DNA from 3 places in the Pantoea sp. Ep11b genome. Region 2 is predicted to be linked to each of the others. Evidence: predicted binding sites of a transcription regulator. Region 2 holds the regulator's gene; each other region holds the start of a gene.

Evidence for each region. The regulator PurR, encoded in region 2, represses purine synthesis genes. The targets are predictions, from matches to a motif close to CANGCAAACGTTTGCNTG.
Region 1: AB1748_RS08015 (amino acid aminotransferase) is a predicted target of PurR. The motif match lies at 1,874-1,891, and genes of this name have one in related genera.
Region 3: glyA (serine hydroxymethyltransferase) is a predicted target of PurR. The motif match lies at 1,896-1,913, and genes of this name have one in related genera.

What each region holds. Positions count from the first base shown of each region.
Region 1 covers NZ_CP160631.1:1,713,825-1,717,107, forward strand. The annotation lists gene AB1748_RS08010 (MBL fold metallo-hydrolase) at 1-551, shown strand, start outside; gene AB1748_RS08015 (amino acid aminotransferase) at 620-1,810, opposite strand; gene ompF (porin OmpF) at 2,043-3,164, opposite strand.
Region 2 covers NZ_CP160631.1:2,144,906-2,148,188, reverse strand. The annotation lists gene AB1748_RS10210 (C40 family peptidase) at 121-918, shown strand; gene AB1748_RS10205 (YnhF family membrane protein) at 967-1,056, opposite strand; gene purR (HTH-type transcriptional repressor PurR) at 1,339-2,364, shown strand; gene punR (DNA-binding transcriptional activator PunR) at 2,361-3,266, opposite strand.
Region 3 covers NZ_CP160631.1:3,292,959-3,296,241, forward strand. The annotation lists gene AB1748_RS15390 (3-phenylpropionate MFS transporter) at 1-402, opposite strand, end outside; gene glyA (serine hydroxymethyltransferase) at 531-1,784, opposite strand; gene hmpA (NO-inducible flavohemoprotein) at 2,110-3,283, shown strand, end outside.

The sequences.
Region 1 (3,283 bases), 430 kb from region 2:
CGCTGGTCGACCCCGGCGGCGATGCTGAACTGATTAAGCAAACGCTGGAACAGCTTAGTCTTAAACCCGCTCAGATCCTCCTGACGCATGGCCATCTGGATCATGTCGGGGCCGCCGTGGAGCTGGCCGCCTTCTATGATGTTCAGATTGTGGGGCCGCAAAAGCGCGATGCTTTCTGGCTGGAGGCGTTGCCCACGCAGAGCCGGATGTTCGGACTGGAAGAGTGCGCGCCTTTTACCCCCGATCGCTGGCTGGAAGAGGGCGAGAGCGTGCAGGTCGGGCTGACCACGCTGGAGGTGCTGCACTGTCCGGGACACTCGCCCGGGCATGTTGTGTTCTTTGATCGTTTGGGGCGCTTGCTGATCTCCGGTGACGTCATTTTCAATGGCGGCATCGGGCGCACTGACTTCCCGCAGGGCGATCACCAGCAGTTAATCGCGGCTATCCGCAGCAAACTGCTGCCGCTGGGCGATGACGTGACGTTCCTGCCTGGTCACGGCCCAGTCTCTACGCTGGGACATGAACGCATCAGCAACCCTTTCCTGCAGTAAAGCGTCAGCGGTTTTCCTGCCATAAAAAAATGGGCCATCCGGCCCATTTTTTCGTTACGTCGTCTGCGTTACAGCACAGCGACAATCGCTTCACACAGCGCCGACATATTGTCTGGCGTCATGCCCGCCACGTTCACGCGGCCTGAGTTGACGGCATAAACCCCGAACTCTTCCCGCAGGCGGATCACCTGATCTTTGGTTAGGCCGCTGAACGAGAACATACCGTTCTGTCTGATGATAAAGCTGAAGTCGCGCTGTGCACCTTTTTCCGCCAGGGTGTTCACAAACAGCTGGCGCATGCGCTGGATGCGCTGACGCATATCCGACAGCTCCTGCTCCCAGATCGTGCGCAGCGTGTCATTGCCCAGGATCGTGGCGACCACCGCCGCACCATGCGCTGGTGGGTTAGAGTAGTTGGAGCGGATCGTATATTTCACCTGGCTGAACGCGGTATCGGCTACGCCCGCCTCCGCGGCCACCAGCGTGATGGCACCCACACGCTCGTTGTAGAGACCAAAGTTCTTGGAATAAGAGCTGGCGACAATCAGCTCCTGATGTGAGGCGGCAAAGATGCGCAGGCCTTCAGCATCTTCCTCCAGACCACGGGCAAAGCCCTGGTAGGCGAAGTCGAATAACGGCAGCCAGCCCCTGGCCTGTGAAAGCTGCGCCAGCTGTTGCCACTGCTCCGCCGTCGGGTCAATCCCGGTCGGGTTATGGCAGCAGCCGTGGAACAGCACCACATCACCCGGCTGAACCTGCTGCAGCGACGCGATCATCCCTTCAAAGTCCAGCGAATGGGTCTCTGCGTCGTAATAGTGATAGTCGCAGACTTCAAGACCGGCAGCGTGAAACACGTTGTGATGATTCGGCCAGGTCGGATTGCTGATCCAGACCCGCTTCACCGTGGTCTGCGTAGCAAGAAAATCGGCTGCAACACGCAGTGCGCCTGTACCGCCCGGCGTCTGCGCGGTGCGCGCGCGGCTGGCGGTAATCAGGGGGCTCTGGTTGCCGAACAGCAGGGCCTGCGTGCAGCGGGCGAAATCCGCCAGACCATCAATGCTGAGATAGTTTTTTGTGGTTTCGTTTTCCAGCAGGTATTGCTCAGCCTTTTTAACACTGGTCAGCACCGGGGTCTTGCCGGTTTCGTCTTTATAAACGCCGATACCCAGATTGATTTTTTCAGGGCGGTCGTCGGCACGAAACAGATCGGCCAGCCCAAGAATAGGATCGGCGGGTGCAGCAGAGATCGATTCAAACATGTGTCAGGTCCATTAGCGTGAACTTAAGCAAGAGGACTCTCAGGTTAGCGCCCGGCCGGGCAAATGCCAACCGTTTGCGAGACAAATTCCTGCATTTTGCGCTGCAGATGACGAGAGGGTCAAACCAGCGTGAAGAAGCACGGGGGGAAGGTGGTGTAAAACGCGGATATTTCCAATCGCAGCCATAAAAAAACGGGGCCAGAGCCCCGTTTTTCAACATGCTGAAGCAGGATTAGAACTGGTAAACCAGGCCCACACCCACCACGTCGTCTGTGTTCAGATTCAGGCGGTTGTTATCATCCAGCTGGTTGATTTTGTAATCAACGTAGGTAGACATGTTTTTATTGAAGTAGTAAGTCGCGCCAACGTCGAAGTATTTGTACAGGTCAGCATCGCCGATACCTTCGATATCTTTGCCTTTCTGCTGTACGTAAGCCAGGGATGGACGCAGACCGAAGTCGAACTGGTACTGAGCAACTAACTCAATAGTCTGAGTTTTGTTAATGGTGGCATTCGCTGAAGCAGTAGTGTTAGGTGTGGTACCAGGAATGGTAGCGGTAAAGTATGAAGAGTTACGGCCTTCACCATACATTGCTGCCAGGTAAACGTTGTTCGCATCATATTTCAGCGCGGTTGCCCAGTTCTCAGCACGTTTGCCCTGTCCGATTACGTTACCATTGACATCAGTAACACCTGCTGCCTGTGAATCAGTACGGTCGCTGCTGCTGTAAGCACCTACGATACCAACACCGATTGGTGAGGTGTAGCTGGTTGATACGCCCCAGCCGTCGCCGTTAGCACGAGTAGTATCAGTACGGTCATTTTTACCCTGATACTGAACTGCGAAGTCCCAGCCATCAACCAGGCCGAAGAAGTTGGTGTTGCGGTAGGTCAGCAGACCGGTGCTGCGGCCGTTCATGAAGTTGTCTGAGCTGCCCCAGTCACCACCGAACACTGGCAGCATATCGGTCCAGCCGATTGCATCGTAAACCAGACCGTAGTTACGGCCGTAGTCGATTGAGCCGGCATCGCCGAATTTCAGACCGGCAAAGCCCAGACGGGTTTTGTTGCCGTCCTGTGCGTCAGAACCTTCAGAGTTGTTCGCCTGAAGGTTGTATTCCCACTGGCCGTAACCGGTCAGCTGGTCGTTGATCTGGGTTTCGCCTTTGAAGCCAAAGCGAACATAAGAGTTATCGCCGTCATCGCCCGCGTTGTCCGAGAATGTGTGACGTGCGTCGACTTTACCGTACAGGTCCAGTTTGTTGCCGTCTTTGTTATAGATTTCGGCAGCATTGGCGGCGCCGGCGGCTAACAGAGCAGGGATAACCACTGCAAGAATATTGCGCTTCATCATTATTCATTACCCTCATTGGAGTTATTTGTACACCTGCCACTGCCGTCAGGAAATCTTTACGGAACCCTGAGCGAAGTTTGGTGTCTTCCTGTGTCTGCACGCATCTTTCCATCCCCCCC
Region 2 (3,283 bases):
AGACCTTACTGTTTTTAAAAGAACTGGACTAGAATGGCCTGGGCGCTGATCCTCGATCAGATTAATCTCAACTTTGTCACGGTGCGTAGTGGCCATGACAACTTAACTTACTTACGGACTATGCGTTTAATCATTACGCTTTTCATGCTGGCCTTTGCGCAACTGTTTTTCAACACCGCCGCCGCGTCGCCTCACACGCCGGTGAACGTCAGTTCGCATAAAGCAGAGAAAAAGAGTGCGCGCGACGATGAGCGTCGTAAGCGCCGCCCGGTCAAAACGGTCACGAAAAAACCGCGTGTCACGCCTGTTCAGAAACTCAAAACTAAAAAACAGAAAAAAGCTGAACTCACCGCGACACAGACACCCGCTAAGAAGACCTCGCTTAAAACCGCCCGCATCAGCAAGAATCACGAAAAGAAACGCTATGGTCATCAGCGTGCGCTGAAAACCGCCGACGCGGATACCCGCGAAACCGGCACCATTAAAATGAGCAAATCTCACCGCCAGCGTTACCAGAAGGCGCGTGAAACGGCGATGACCAAGCTGATGGGTCAGCTGGGAAAACCCTATCAGTGGGGCGGAACGTCTCCGCACACCGGTTTCGACTGCAGCGGTCTGGTCTGGTACGCCTATAAGGATCTGGTGAAGTTTAAGATCCCGCGTACCGCCAATGAGATGTACCACCTGCGTGACGCCGCGCCGATCAAGCGTGAGTCGCTGGAGAAAGGCGATCTGGTCTTCTTCCGCATCAATGGCCGCGGCACCGCCGATCATGTCGGAGTTTACCTGGGTGACGGCAAGTTTATTCAATCGCCCCGCACCGGCAAAGATATCCAGATCAGCGCATTAGGGGAAGATTACTGGCAGCGCCACTACATCGGCGCCCGCCGGGTGATGACGCCGAAAACGATCCGCTGAACAGCAGCAGAGTCAGAAAAAAAGCCGGGAAAATCCCGGCTTTTTTTATCAGTGCAGAATGGCGGTAAAACTAAAGGCCACAATCATCAGCAGACAGCCAACGGTGGTCATTAATGCCAGTTTGAGGTCGGTACTCACGGCTTGCTCCTTAGTCACACAGTTCACAGGGTTATTTCATTTTCCCACACGACCCGGTAAAAATCTCGTGTTATCCGTCCAGCCTTGTTAGAATCCCGCCTTTGTTGCGCAACGCGCGCAACGCTGATTCCGTTTGCACCTTTTTTCAGGCGTGATTTCCGTCGCCCGCGGTCAGATTACCGGCCAGCAACGCTGCATTTTTGCGAAAAAAACCCTGAGCAGACGCAAACGTTTAACACTACGCTTATCAGAGAGTTAGATAAGCACCGGAGTCTGATTTACATGGCAACAATAAAAGATGTGGCAAAACGCGCTGGCGTCTCCACGACCACCGTTTCGCACGTCATTAATAAAACCCGCTTTGTCGCTGAAGAGACGCGCGAAGCGGTCTGGCAGGCGATCAAGGAACTGCACTACTCACCGAGCGCCGTGGCACGCAGCCTGAAAGTGAACCACACCCGCACGCTGGGGCTGCTGGCCACCTCCAGCGAAGCGCCCTACTTCGCTGAAATTATCGAAGCCGTCGAGAATCACTGCTTCGATAAGGGCTATACGCTGATCCTGGGGAATGCCCACAACGATCTGCAAAAGCAGCGCGCCTATCTCAGCATGATGGCGCAGAAGCGCGTGGATGGCCTGCTGGTGATGTGCTCCGAATACCCGGACGACCTGCTGCAGATGCTTGAAGAGAATCGCAACATCCCGATGGTGGTGATGGACTGGGGCGAATCCCGCGCCGACTTCACTGACACAGTGCTGGACAACGCCTTCCAGGGCGGTTATCTGGCCGGCCGCTATCTGATTGAGCGCGGGCACCGTGATATTGGCGCCATTCCCGGCCAGATGGAGCGCAATACCGGGGGTGGCCGTCATGCCGGTTTCCTGAAGGCGCTGGAAGAGGCAAATATCCAGCCGCGCGCCGAGTGGATCGTTCAGGGCGACTTCGAGCCGGAGTCTGGCTATCAGGCCATGCAGCAGATTCTGTCGCAGAAGCAGCGCCCTACGGCGGTATTCTGTGGCGGTGACATCATGGCAATGGGGGCGATTTGCGCCGCCGACGAGATGGGATTACGCGTTCCTCAGGATATTTCGGTGATCGGGTATGACAATGTGCGCAACGCGCGCTATTTCGCGCCAGCCCTGACTACCGTCCATCAGCCGAAAGCCCAGCTGGGCGAAAAGGCGCTGGATATGCTGCTGGACCGCATTACCAGCAAGCGTGAAGTGTCGCAGACCATCGAGGTTCACCCGACGCTGATCGAACGTCGTTCCGTCGCCGATGGCCCGTTCCGCGACTACCGGCGTTAATCCTCGCTTAACCACTCCTGATTAAGCGTCTGCGCATCACCCAGATAGCTGAGCAACCAGCCTGTCGCCGGTGATGCACGATCTTCTGCCCAGCTGACGCAGCACGGACTGTCCGGAAACGGAACCGGCAGCGTCAGCTCGGCCAGATCGCCACTGTCGAGCAGCGGTCTGGCCAGATGGCCGGGCACCATCGCCACACACAATCCCGCCTGCACACACTCCAGCCCGGTCTGCCACTCCGGCACCACCAGCCTGCGCTGATTGTCCAGCGTCCACGTCATCCGGCGCGGCAGCGCCCGCGAGGTATCTTCCAGCACCAGCGACGGCCAGCTGCGCAGCGTGTCATCATCTATCTGGCTCGCCTGCGTCAGGGGATGATCGGGCGCGACCACGCAGCGCCAGTTCAGGGTGCCCATATCGCGAAAGGCAAAACGCCCGCCTACCGGAATCGCCTGAGTGGCGCCAATCGCGATCTCCACCCGCCCATCGGCCAGCGCATCCCAGACGCCATTGAACACTTCATAACTGATGCTCAGCTCCATATCCGGGAAGTGGCGATAGAAATCTTTGACCAGCTGTCGGGTACGCTGCGGTTTAGCGATGCGATCGACGGCGATGCTCAGCTGACCACGCCAGCCATTCGCCAGCTGCTGACACTGTCGGCGGGTAGCGAGCATTTTTTTGATAACGCTGCGCCCTTCCCGCACAAAATGTTCGCCTGCCGGGGTCAGCACCACTTCCCGATGCTGACGTTCGAACAGCGGGACCGCCAGCCAGGTCTCAAGCTGACGCACGGTGTAGCTGATGGCAGAGGGCACCCGATGTAGCTCCTGTGCTGCTGCGCTGAAGCTGCCGCCGCGGGCCACCGCGTCAACCACCTCTAATGCATATTCCGACCACATAATCTGCCTTCAAAATT
Region 3 (3,283 bases), 1.1 Mb from region 2:
CAATCTGACCGGCCCGTACGCCAGGCCAATCTGCTGCGTCCAGGTCGCGGCCAGTGCATCGCTAAGCGGCACCAGCGGCGAGAAGAAGAGGTTAAAACCGATCATCACGGTCAGCAGCCACATCCACTGCTCCCCTGCCCAGAAACCAGCAGCAAACAGAGAGGTCATCAGTGCCAGCAGGCGCAGTGCGGTGATCAGCCGGCCGGGATTACGGACCTGCGAGGCGATCAGCAGGCTGCCGACAAAACGCGCCACCATACCGCAGCCCAGCAGCAGGCCAATTTTTTCCGCATCCAGCCCGGTGCCTTTCAGCCAGACGCCCCAGAATGGCAGATAGATGCCGTAACAGAAGAAGTAAGTGAAGTAGCCCAGTCCGAGCCATCTGGCAGACGCGATTGCCATATTCCCTCCAGCAGGTGTGCCGCATGGCAGCATAAGTGGGCGCTACTCTGGCAGAGCGCCGCGGTACAGGCAATAAAAAAGGATGGCAGATGCCATCCTTTTTATGCTGTTTCACAACGGGTTAGCGATTATGCATAAACCGGCAGACGGCCGCAGATATCCAGCACTTTCTGTTTGGTGCGCTCAATGGTCGCTTCATCATTGATGTTGTCCAGCACGTCGGCGATCCAGCCCGCCAGTTCACGCACGTCAGCTTCTTTGAAGCCACGACGGGTTACTGCCGGAGTGCCGATACGGATACCGGAGGTAACAAACGGGCTTTTCGGATCGTTTGGTACGCTGTTTTTGTTGACGGTGATGTTGGCACGGCCCAGCGCCGCATCCGCCTCTTTACCGGTCAGGTTCTTGCTCACCAGATCGATCAGGAACAGATGGTTGTGCGTGCCGCCAGAAACGATGTCGTAGCCGCGCGCAATCAGCACCTCTACCATCGCTTTGGCGTTTTTTGCTACCTGCTGCTGGTAGGTTTTGAATTCCGGCTCCATCGCCTCTTTGAAGGCCACGGCTTTACCGGCGATAACGTGCATCAGAGGACCACCCTGACCGCCCGGGAAGACCGCCGAGTTCAGTTTCTTGTAGAACTCTTCGTCGCCGTTTTTCGCCAGGATGATGCCGCCGCGCGGACCCGCCAGGGTTTTGTGGGTGGTGGAGGTCACGATATGGGCATGCGGGATCGGGCTTGGGTAGACCTCAGCGGCCACCAGACCGGCAACGTGTGCCATATCAACAAACAGCCAGGCGCCGACGCTGTCCGCGATCTCGCGCATTTTCGCCCAGTCGCAGACGCCGGAGTAAGCTGAGAAGCCGCCGACAATCATTTTTGGCTTGTGGGTTTTCGCCAGTTCAGCCAGTTCGTCGTAGTCAATTTTACCGGCTTCATCGATACCGTAAGCCACGACGTTATAGAGTTTGCCTGACAGGTTAACCGGTGAACCGTGAGTCAGGTGTCCACCGTGCGCCAGGTTCATGCCAAGAATAGTATCGCCCGGCTGCAGCAGCGCCGTGTAAACCGCAAAGTTAGCCTGGGAACCGGAGTGTGGCTGCACGTTAGCGTAATCGGCACCAAACAGCGCTTTAGCGCGGTCGATAGCCAGTTGCTCAACGATATCAACGTATTCACAACCGCCGTAGTAGCGTTTGCCCGGATAACCTTCAGCGTATTTGTTGGTGAGCTGAGAACCCTGCGCCTGCATAACACGCGGGCTGGTGTAGTTTTCAGAAGCAATCAGTTCAATGTGCTCTTCCTGACGCACTGTCTCCTGCTCCATTGCCTGCCACAACTCGGCATCGTAATCGGCAATGTTCATATCACGCTTTAACATCCGGATCTCCTGACTCAGCTAACTTTCTGACGGTATTTACCCCTCTTCAGGGGCGAAGGCCCACAGTGTAAACCGTTTTAACAGGTGAAGGTAGGGTGAACCGCCTCTTTTTACGCAAACGTTTGGCTGGCACTGGCATCGCCTTTTTACACCTTTTGCCGTGCCTGCCACACGGTGTTCCTCCCCCGCCCGCGACCGCCGTTTTTTGCCATGCACACAAAAGTTGCCACTCTGACAGCCTGAAAAAGGAGCCACATATTTACAGCGTGGACCGTTCAGCCATAAGATGCATTTAAAATACATCTTTTAACCTGAGGTCCTTTTTATGCTTGATGCCCAGACAATCGCCACCGTTAAATCGACCCTGCCTGCCATCGCCGCCTGCGGCCCGGCGCTGACCGCACACTTCTATGACCGCATGCTGTCGCGCCATCCGGAACTCAAAAATGTCTTTAACATGAACAACCAGCGCAACGGCGATCAGCGGGAAGCACTGTTCAATGCGATCTGCGCCTACGGTGCTAACCTGGAGAACCTGGCCGTGCTGCTGCCTGCGGTAGAGAAGATCGCCCAGAAACACACCAGCCTGAATATTCAGCCTGAGCAGTACGCCATCGTTGGCGAGAATCTGCTGGCGACCATTCAGGAAATGCTGAATCCGGGCGATGAGGTGCTGGCGGCATGGGGACGCGCCTATGGCGTGCTGGCGGATCTGTTTATCCGGCGGGAAGAGGAGATCTATCAGGCAACAGAACAGCAGACCGGCGGCTGGCGCGGCACCCGCGCCTTTCGCATCAGCGCCATTGAGCCGCAGAGCGAGGCGATCAAGAGCTTTACCTTCACGCCGGTCGGTGACGGCCCGGTTGCCGCCTTTAAACCAGGTCAGTATCTGACGATTCATCTGCAACCCGCCAGTTTCGCCCATCACCAGATTCGTCAGTATTCACTGACGCACCTCAGCAACGGCAAAGATTATCGTATCGCGGTGAAACGTGAGGCGCAGGGCACGGTCTCAGGCTGGCTGCATGAGCACGGCCGGGTGGGCGATGTGCTGCAGCTGGCCGCGCCGCACGGCGACTTCTTCCTGGATATCGACTCTGTCACCCCGGTGGCGCTGATCTCTGCGGGCGTCGGGCAGACGCCGATGCTGGCGATGCTGCATGCGCTGGCGGCCAGCCACCATCCTGCGCCGGTCAGCTGGCTGCACGCGGCGGAGAACGGTAAACAGCACGCCTTTGCCGAAGAAGTTCGTGACACGGGGGCACCGCTCTGCGATTTCGCCAGCCGGGTCTGGTATCGCCATCCTACGGCTGACGATGCCGGTCGTTATGATGCGGAGGGCGTGATGGATATCAGTCAGCTCTCTGCGCGGCTCACCTTACCCGAAACGCACTTTTACCTCTGTGGTCCGCTGGCCTTCATGCAGCATGTGGTGGCGCAGCTGCGTGATGCCGGGGTGACAGAAACACATATCCACTACGAACTCTTTGGCCCGCATA